3 regions of the Affinirhizobium capsici genome follow, and region 1 is predicted to be linked to each of the others. Evidence: predicted binding sites of a transcription regulator. Region 1 holds the regulator's gene; each other region holds the start of a gene.
The links. The regulator LexA, encoded in region 1, represses DNA repair genes until DNA is damaged. The targets are predictions, from matches to a motif close to TGTTCNNNNTGTGTTCNG.
Positions count from the first base shown of each region.

Region 2: recA (recombinase RecA) is a predicted target of LexA. The motif match lies at 1,968-1,985, and genes of this name have one in related genera.
Region 3: AC0JZ1_RS06590 (putative DNA modification/repair radical SAM protein) is a predicted target of LexA. The motif match lies at 1,973-1,990, and genes of this name have one in related genera.

Region 1 covers NZ_CDRNXD010000002.1:491,697-494,978, reverse strand. Annotated here, with positions in the region: gene AC0JZ1_RS02175 (hypothetical protein) at 1-256, opposite strand, end outside; gene AC0JZ1_RS02170 (VOC family protein) at 278-1,147, opposite strand; gene lexA (transcriptional repressor LexA) at 1,288-2,010, shown strand; gene AC0JZ1_RS02160 (ComEC/Rec2 family competence protein) at 1,991-3,282, opposite strand, start outside.
Region 2 covers NZ_CDRNXD010000004.1:1,025,353-1,028,634, forward strand. Annotated here, with positions in the region: gene cckA (cell cycle histidine kinase CckA) at 1-373, shown strand, start outside; gene AC0JZ1_RS08360 (glycosyltransferase) at 557-1,822, shown strand; gene recA (recombinase RecA) at 2,045-3,133, shown strand.
Region 3 covers NZ_CDRNXD010000004.1:665,047-668,328, reverse strand. Annotated here, with positions in the region: gene AC0JZ1_RS06595 (UdgX family uracil-DNA binding protein) at 1-734, opposite strand, end outside; gene AC0JZ1_RS06590 (putative DNA modification/repair radical SAM protein) at 734-1,966, opposite strand; gene greA (transcription elongation factor GreA) at 2,209-2,685, shown strand; gene AC0JZ1_RS06580 (glycosyltransferase family 4 protein) at 2,702-3,282, shown strand, end outside.

The sequences.
Region 1 (3,282 bases):
TCAGATACACCCTGCGATAAGCAAGTGCCTCGCCCTCAGACACCTCAAGAAGGGCTATCACCTGCGAATCGATGACTTCCGTTTCATCAGCCAAACGCTCGGCATAGACCCCACTCGTTTGCGATCCGTATTCCGTACACCAAGCATCCAGTGCAAAGGTGGCGCTATCACAGTTAAGTAGGAGTTGATTGAGCCGTAAAAGCCGCTGATGCGCTTCATTGCTATCTGGCTCTTTAGCTTCATGCTTCTTGATCAACTTCATTGCTCCACGAGAGAATCAAGGCGAGTCGGATCGCTCGACAATGCCCAAGACTGTCGGAAATTCAGGCTGCGAATGGACAATCAGCCTGTCGGCCTTCCTTTCGAAAGACACATTGGTTGCTGTGAGAATGCCTTTGATAGACGTCAGACTCTTCACCGCAATGACAAACCCCAAGGCCGTCAGGTCGCGAAAAGATCGATCTTGGTTTGAGATGGAGTAATCTGAAGTCTCGCGCACAATGCGAATTAAGCTGTTCCCCAACCTAAACGTGATATCGGTTTCCTGTGCTTCAGGTTCCTTCTGCAAGACGGTTTCAATCCGACCTGACGCCTCCGCAGAGTCAGAAGCTGTAAGCACAACCTCGGCCACGCCCAGCGCGCCGTTTGGATGCTCAAGAAGCGCGCCGCCAGGCAACGTTGAATTGATTCGTTGACAGGTGAAGGCAAACAGATCGGCAGAACGCAGGTCGGCAAAGGCCAATTTAAAGGTTGCGGTCACAGCGTTGCCGTCGGCAGATTTTGCCTCGCGCGAAAATGTTAGCATCGAGCCTGCGGATAACTGCTGCCGCTCAAAATAGGCATGATCTGCCACTGCATCATCGGATGCCAGGACAAATGCAGACAAGCCTACCTTCTTGCCAAGTCTACCTTGCTCCAGGTGCCGTTGTGTGAACACATTCCCCTCATTCGCAGCCGCCCTGGCAAGACCCTCGTCCCTCATTGCAAGAGGTTCTAGATACGTGCCGTTCGGAAAGAACACGCACGCATTTGATGTGCCGAACGGATGATGACCTTCAGCCGCGACATTAAAGCCTAAACGCCCAAGGAAACGACTTGCCGCCGTAAGTGACGGAACAGGTAGAACTAGATGGTCGAGGTTACGCATCATTCTTTTCCATGCTTTGCTGGTCCGTCGACTTTGGAGTCTTGAGTCACTCCATACAAGTGCACGAAGTTGCCCTTGCAGAACACAACTGGAACATATAGGGTCCGTTCTGGATTTGTTTCCCGATGGGGTTGCCGGATATGCTTACACGCAAACAGCAAGAACTGCTTCTTTTTATTCACGCTCGCATGAAGGAATCTGGTGTTCCGCCCTCTTTCGATGAGATGAAGGATGCGCTTGAGCTTGCCTCCAAGTCGGGGATACATCGCCTGATTACCGCTTTGGAAGAACGTGGATTTATCCGCCGGTTACCGAATCGTGCACGCGCATTGGAAGTGATCAAACTTCCGGAACCTTTCGGCGCAGGTGCGGCCCCCAAAAGAGGCTTTTCTCCTAGCGTTATTGAAGGGTCTCTAGGTAAAGCGCCACCCGCTCCAGCAACCCCTCAACCAGTTAAGGCTGCTGCGGATGAGAGCAATTCAGCTTCTATACCTGTAATGGGTCGAATCGCGGCGGGTGTTCCCATTTCGGCGATCCAGAATAACACCCACGCCATCAGCGTCCCGATGGAAATGCTTGGACCGGGAGAACATTACGCCTTGGAGGTGAGAGGGGACTCAATGATCGAAGCCGGCATTTTAGACGGCGATACGGTTATTATCCGCAATGGCAGCACGGCCAGCCCTGGCGATATTGTCGTTGCCCTCGTGGATGACGAAGAGGCGACGTTGAAGCGTTTCCGACGCAAGGGTGCATCGATTGCACTCGAAGCAGCGAATCCCGCTTATGAGACACGAATTTTCCCTCCAGAACGGGTGAAGGTTCAGGGGCGTCTGGTTGGTCTCATCCGCCGCTACCACTAAGCCACGTTTGAACCAAATTTGCGTCGTCGGTTGCGGCATATGTCTGTGAACGCCAGTCATAGGAGCGGTGAAGTTCCCATGCTCTTGCCGTTGATGTGAATGCCGGGGAATAGGTCCAGCTCTTAGGATTGGCCTGCCCATTGAACAGGATCTCGATGGTTCCTGTTCTTCGCAAAATGGCTGTGGTCACTAGGAGGACGCCTGATCGACATTTGGTGAATGGCGCTCGGGCGGCGATGACCAAATTGACACGATCGCAGGCATAGCCCAAGAAGCGGGTATCTTGAACCAAAGCAATCTTTGCTCCTTCCATTGTCTGCGTTAGGCACAGCAATTTGGGAAGGCAAACGAATTGGTCATTCGGTATCGCCTTTAGACCACTTCGAACGGCACTGTCGACCGCTTTGATCTGCTCCTCAGTTAAGCGCAGTCGCGTAGTTTTACCGAGTGGCACTGATGGAGCTGTGTCTTCCGTCTTGTCGTGTTCAGCCCTCTCCATGGCGTTGTCCACTTCCAAATCGATGGGACGTCGAGCCGAGGGCAATATCTCGCCCAACTTCAAGCTGTTGCGCCATCTATCGAACAGAAATCCCGATGATTTTGATTCATTTGTGAAGGAACTGGATTTGCGGTGGATCAACAGCGTCTCTCCATCTTCCGCAATAACCATGTCTGGATCATTGCGACCGATACCTGAGAGCATGATAAGCATCCCGCTAGCGAGGAGGAACACACCGGCAAAACGCAGTGGCGATCTCAGGCAAATAACGAGGACCAACCCAAGGGACGTCATTGCCAGAAAATAAGGCGGCGCCCTGCCCGTGCTTATGCCACCTTCCCAAGAAGCAACAAACGTTGCCACCTTGATGACGATCTCAAGTCCCCAACCCATTACAACAAAGAAAGGCGCTTCAAGCCCAAAGGGCATGGCCAACATGCCCAGCAATCCAGCTGGCATAACAACGGCCGAAATGAATGGCATTGTCGCGAGGTTGGCAACTAGGCCATAGCCGCTCAGCTGGTTAAAATGGGCAATCGAAAAAATGGCTGTCGAGAGACTTCCAATCAGGGAGGTCATGATTGTGCCCCCTATGATGGCCGCAATGGAAGAGACTGCGATAGCAACGGGGCCATTGGCGCTCAGCCCATCCTGCGCCTGCCTGCGTTTTGACCAGATGTTGTATCCGGCAACCAGAGCTGCGGTTGCGCCGAACGACATCTGGAAACTCGCACCCATAATGCTGGACGGGTGGAGCAGAAGTATGAGCGTCG
Region 2 (3,282 bases), on a different contig from region 1:
AGGCAACTCAGCTGTCGTTCTATTGGTTGAGGATGAGGAAGCCGTAAGGCGCGGCGGCAAGAGAATGCTGGAGACGAGAGGCTATACCGTTCACGAAGCGGGCTCTGGCACGGAAGCCCTCGAAATCATGGAAGAGCTGGAAGGCAAAGTCGACATTGTCGTATCAGACGTGGTGATGCCCGAAATGGATGGCCCCACACTCCTTAGCGAATTGCGCAAAACCTACCCCGATCTGAAGTTCATTTTTGTATCGGGTTATGCGGAAGATGCTTTCGCGCGAAATCTCCCCGCAGATGCCAAGTTTGGCTTCCTTCCAAAACCGTTCTCCTTGAAGCAATTGGCGGTTGCGGTGCGAGAAATGCTGGACGCCTGATTTTCTCGGCGCTATCATTAACTGACAAGGGTTCAGAAAATTTCAAATGCAGAGCCGGCTCCGGGTCTGTGCTAACGCGTTATAATTGTAGGCTCACGCGTTAAGTTGATGCTAAAAATGCACGCTGTGAATAATTTAGAGAATATTTTTCAAACCACAATTTTCATATGAAGCGATTTTTTGATGAAAATCTTGATCTTGACCGTCGGAACCGAGGGAGACGTTCGTCCTCTTGTGGCTCTTGGTGTTGGGCTTAGGGCAGGAGGGCATGAGGTGCGGCTTGCAACGCACCCAATGTTTCGTCCTCTTTTGGAGCGACACGGTTTGGAATTCGCTGACCTGGATGGAGATTTTCGACAATGGATCAGTGCCAATAAGCAAGCTCTTGGTCGCGCTCTCAAGCTGACAGAGATGTTAAGCGCCTTCCGTAAGCAGTTACGCGAGATTGCCGCAAACTGGCCTGAACAGGGTTTGGCTGCAGCCGAGGGGGTGGACCTCATCATTGGCAATGGCATGGTCAGCCAGCTGGGTCATGCTCTGGGTGAGCGACTTCAAATACCCTTCGTGGAAACGCAGCTTGTGGCAAGCTTTCCCTCTTTCAATCCGCCACCCATACCACTGCCGAGGTTGATGTATAATCTGCCGGGGCCAGTGAATTATGGGCTTGGTTGGCTTGCGCGCCTAAGCATGATTGGAGTCATTCAGCCAGCTTATGATGAACACGTGCGGCCTCGTTTAGGTCTGCATCCAATGGGGCTTAAAAGCCCTTATAGAACGCTGAATGCAAACCATCTAAGACTGGTAGCCGTCAGTCCCTCACTGGTTCAACCGCACGCCGGGTGGCCAGACAACATACACATTGTCGGCGATTGGAGCCTTCGTGAACGTGAATCATGGCAGCCGCCCGAAGAACTGCAAGACTTCCTCAGCGAGCCTGGCAAGCCTGTCTATGTTGGCTTTGGCAGCATGTATCACGCAGGGGCTTCAGAATTAACCGTTCTGTTTCACAGAGTTTTGCAAGCCCTGGATCAGCGTGCAATTCTTCTAACGGGTTGGGGCGGTCTCGATAGTAAGGCTGGATATGGCACAGCTCGTACAGCAGCCATTGACCACGCTCCGCATGATTGGCTGTTTGAAAGAGTGTCGATGGCCGTGCATCATGGTGGTGCTGGCACAACGCATGCTGTCGCACGCGCAGGTCTTCCATCTGTCGTCATGCCCGTCTTCGGTGATCAACCGTTCTGGGCCTCCCGGTTGCAGCGCCGAGGTGCTGCGCCTGCTGCTATTCCACGCTCCAAGGCCACTTTCAAAAATTTACTGAAGGCATTCGAAATCGCTCTCGATCCGAAGATGCAGGAGAACGCGCAGGATCTAGGAAAAGAGATACGTGGCCAGGATGGGGTGGGGACGGCAATAGGCATAATGGAGAAACAAGGTCTGCTTCACTAACGACATTTGGTCCGAATCGTTTGAAGGGGAACACCTCGTTTCTGCCACGTGGGCGCATTGTGGCGATCCAGTAACTGCTTGGAAACATTAAGTGAACATGTCTTCAAAAACAAGTTGAATCAATCTGTTAATGGTACTTGAAAATTAGAACAAAATGAGTACATTTAACATTAGTAGCTGCTTCGTTGCGAGCGGGGCTGCAATAACCTAAAGGTGTTCGAAATGGCTCAGAATTCATTGCGGCTCGTAGAGGAAAAATCAGTGGATAAAAGCAAGGCTCTGGAAGCGGCGCTTTCGCAAATCGAACGGAACTTCGGCAAGGGCTCGATCATGAAGCTCGGTGCCAATGAAAGCGTGGTAGAGATCGAAACGGTCTCGACGGGTTCACTCAGCCTGGACATAGCGCTTGGCATCGGTGGTTTGCCAAAGGGTCGTATCGTCGAAATTTATGGACCGGAAAGCTCTGGTAAGACGACGCTGGCACTTCAAACCATTGCTGAAGCGCAGAAAAAAGGTGGCGTGTGCGCTTTCGTTGATGCGGAACACGCTCTTGATCCGGTTTATGCCCGTAAACTTGGTGTAGATCTGCAAAACCTCCTCATTTCCCAGCCTGATACGGGCGAGCAGGCGCTTGAGATTACGGATACGCTAGTTCGTTCTGGCGCTGTCGATGTTCTGGTTGTCGACTCTGTTGCTGCCTTGACGCCGCGTGCGGAAATCGAAGGCGAAATGGGCGACAGTCTTCCGGGTTTGCAGGCGCGCCTGATGAGCCAGGCCCTGCGCAAGCTGACCGGATCGATTTCCCGCTCGAACTGCATGGTCATCTTCATCAACCAGATTCGTATGAAGATTGGTGTCATGTTCGGTTCACCGGAAACCACGACGGGCGGCAACGCGCTCAAGTTCTATGCCTCCGTTCGCCTCGATATTCGCCGCATTGGTTCGGTGAAAGAGCGCGAAGAAGTGGTCGGCAACCAGACCCGCGTAAAAGTCGTCAAGAACAAGATGGCACCTCCGTTCAAGCAGGTTGAATTTGACATCATGTATGGCGAAGGCGTTTCCAAGACTGGTGAGCTCGTCGATCTGGGTGTCAAGGCTGGTATCGTCGAGAAGTCTGGTGCATGGTTCTCCTATAATAGCCAGCGTCTTGGCCAAGGTCGGGAAAACGCAAAGAACTATTTGCGCGATAATCCGGAATTGGCACGCGAAATTGAGATGTCCCTTCGGCAAAATGCCGGACTGATCGCAGATCGGTTCCTCCAGAATGGTGGTCCGGACAGTGGCGATGACGCCGGTGATTCGGACGCCTGACCCTGATTTCTAGAGGCCTCTCGCGGGCTATGTGATTTAATGGCGGCTACATGAGGTAACTTGTGTAGCCGTTTCCTTGTGATGCTGGACAGGTGTCGGGGAGAAAGATAAAAGCCAGAGGCTTTGAACGATGGGGACCGCGCGGGCGG
Region 3 (3,282 bases), on a different contig from region 1:
ATGAGTTCTGCCTCGGGTAGGTTCTTCCAATACTTCTTCGGCATTTCCGCCGTCATTGCCTTGATCTTCAGGCGTGCCGGATTGAAGATATTGGCATAATAGATGCGCCACAGATCATCGGCATCATCCCGGATATCCGGCTTTTCGGCTGGTTCATCGGAAAGAGTCAGCTCCTCTCCGTCCCAGGCGGCAGAGCCCTTCGGCGTCGCGATCACCCAATCCATGTCGAAGAAGCGCCGCTTGAAGAAAGGCGCCATCCGAGCCACGATGAAATGATCTGGCTCGAACCAAGAGATAAACGCCCGGCGCTGACCCAACGGATCGCGAGACGGCACTTCCTTGAAGCGAACGAACGCCTTCATTTTGTGGCTGTCTCGTCGCACGGACTTTTCCAATTGACGTGCTTCAATCACATCGGGATCCGAAATCACCCCAAGCAACTGACGTTCGCTGCGGATACGCCATAACAGCCGATACAGGAGCGCGAATCGGGTTGGATCACTATGGCAAAGGACAGTCTGTGCCAAATCAACAAAGGCTTGTGGAACGTGAATGGGCTGAACGCCAGGCTTGGGCGTGGGAAGAGCATCCTCGCCAAATCCAAGAACAGGATTGCTATCAGCCTCCACATTCCAATTGATCCCCGACGGGGCAATGTCGGCCATAAGAAGCGAGCGGGCGGCACTACGCCACTCCTCCAAGTCGCCGCGCCCCTGAAGCTTGATCGTCAACATCAGAAAAGGGTCAATTGTTCAGGTTGCGGAGAAAACATCTGCCGCAGATCGGAACGCTCCAGCATGCGTTTCGGCGTCCAGCCTTCGGCTTCGATAAATGGCTGGATCTTGCGGAGGGAGACGCCAAGCCGTCCTAAATCTTCCAATCGCAGACGGCGGAAACGACGCGATGACAGGATGGATTTGACCGTTTTCGTACCCAGTCCCGGCACCCGCAACAGCATCTCCTTGGGTGCCCGGTTGATATTGACGGGAAAATGGTCTCGGTTCGCCAGCGCCCAGGCAAGCTTCGGATCAAGCTCAAGATCGAGATTTCCGTCAGACGCGACAGAGGTGATTTCCCCGATATCGAATCCATAAAATCGATAGAGCCAATCCGCCTGATAAAGACGATGCTCGCGGATCAGTGGCGGCTTGATCAAAGGCAACTTGGTTGACGAATCCGGAATGGGGCTAAAGGCCGAATAATAGACGCGCTTCAAACCATAGCTGCCGTAAAGGCGCGCACTCGTGCCAAGAATAGTGGCGTCATTGGCACCATCAGCACCCACAATCATCTGCGTGCTCTGACCTGCAGGCACGAAGCGTTTTTTGCGTTTTGTCTTCAGGGTCGGTTCGGAGGCATCTTCAATCTTCAGTCGCAAATCGCCCATGGCACGGCGAATGCCGTCGGGCCGTTTTTCAGGCGCAAACTGGCTGATACCCAAATCAGTTGGAAGCTCGATATTGATAGACAGACGATCAGCATAAAGACCCGCCTGCTCAATCAAAGCTGGCGAAGCTTCCGGGATGGTCTTGAGATGAATGTAACCGCGAAACCCATGAACCGTGCGCAAATCACGCGCAATTTTCACCATCTCTTCCATAGTGTGATCGGATGAGCGAATGATGCCGGAGGAGAGGAAAAGTCCTTCAATGTAGTTCCGGCGGTAGAACTCCATTGTCAGCCAGATCACCTCCTCCGGCGTAAACCGCGCCCTCTCCACATTGGAGGAGGAGCGGTTGATGCAATAGGCGCAATCGTAGATGCAGAAGTTCGTCAGCAATATTTTCAGAAGCGAAATGCATCGGCCATCCGGCGCATAGGCATGACAAATGCCAGACCCTTCCGTTGAACCAAGGCCCCCACTTGAGGCTGAATCCCGCTTTGTGGTGCCGCTGGATGCGCAGGACGCATCGTATTTTGCAGCATCAGAGAGGATTGCCAAACGTTCTTTCAGCGACTTCTTCATCAGTTATGTTCACTATATGTTCCAGCCTTCCGAGTCAACCCAGGGAACATTAGAAAAAGCTTTTTCGCTTTGACCTGTGCAAGTTCACAAAGCGCCCTATTTCGAATTTTCTGGCAATCCGCTCAACGACTCTGCTATGGTCGTGGAGCTAACGAGTTTTCACATGGTTCCGGAGTTTCGCTCCGGGACCTGTTTCTTTTTGTGTCCGCAGCAAGCAGGCATGATACTGAGGAAAAGGACAAATGGTTGAAAAGGTACCGATGACGCAATCCGGTTTCGCCCAATTGCAGGAGGAACTGCGCTGGCGTCAGCAGGAGGAACGTCCCCGCATCATCGAGGCCATTGCGGAAGCGCGCGCCCATGGCGACCTTTCGGAAAACGCCGAGTACCATGCTGCCAAGGAAGCGCAGAGCCACAATGAGGGCCGCATTACGGAGCTTGAAGACCTGACGACACGCGCGGAGGTTATCGACCTTTCGAAGATGTCGGGCTCGAAAATCAAGTTCGGCGCCACCGTCAAGCTGGTCGATGAAGATACCGAAGAGGAAAAGGTCTACCAGATCGTTGGAGATCAGGAAGCCGATGTTAAGAGCGGGAAGATCTCCATTTCCTCCCCTATTGCACGCGCCTTGATTGGCAAGGAAGCAGGCGATTCCATTGAGGTCAACGCGCCTGGCGGCTCGAAGGCCTACGAAATCCTGGCCATCTCCTGGGGCTGACATAATAGGGGTCACAGTGCCTTCGCGTCTCGATCAGGTCGCAGTCATCGCGCCGCATTTCAAGCGCCGCCTGTCCGGTGTGACCTCCACTGTCATTCAGCTCGTTCCCATCCAAAATCGGCTTGGCCAGAGGGTTACAACCCTCGGGCCGGGCCTTCCGGCGTCCCTGCCCTCCATGGGCTGGCTTGAACTTCCCAGGCTTTGGCGCCCCCCCGAGGGCGAAGCGAGACGCGTTTGGCATGCGCGGCGAAACATCGAAATGCTACCCGGCATCATCTTGCGCGATGTCTTGCGCATGCCGTTCAGTCTGTTGTTTACCTCCGCATCGCAGCGGCACCACACCGGCTGGACGAAATGGCTGATCTCCCGCATGGATCACGTTATTTCAGTTTCCGCGAAAACTGCGACCTATCTTGAGCGCGAGAGCACGGTCATTCTTCACGGGATTGACCTTGAGCGCTTTTCTCCACCCTTGAATAGGCAGGAAGCGAAACAGAAGGTGGGGCTTGATCCCGCCTTCAACTATGTCGGCTGCTTTGGCCGCGTGCGCCATCAAAAAGGCACCGATATATTTGTCGACACGATGCTGCGGCTCCT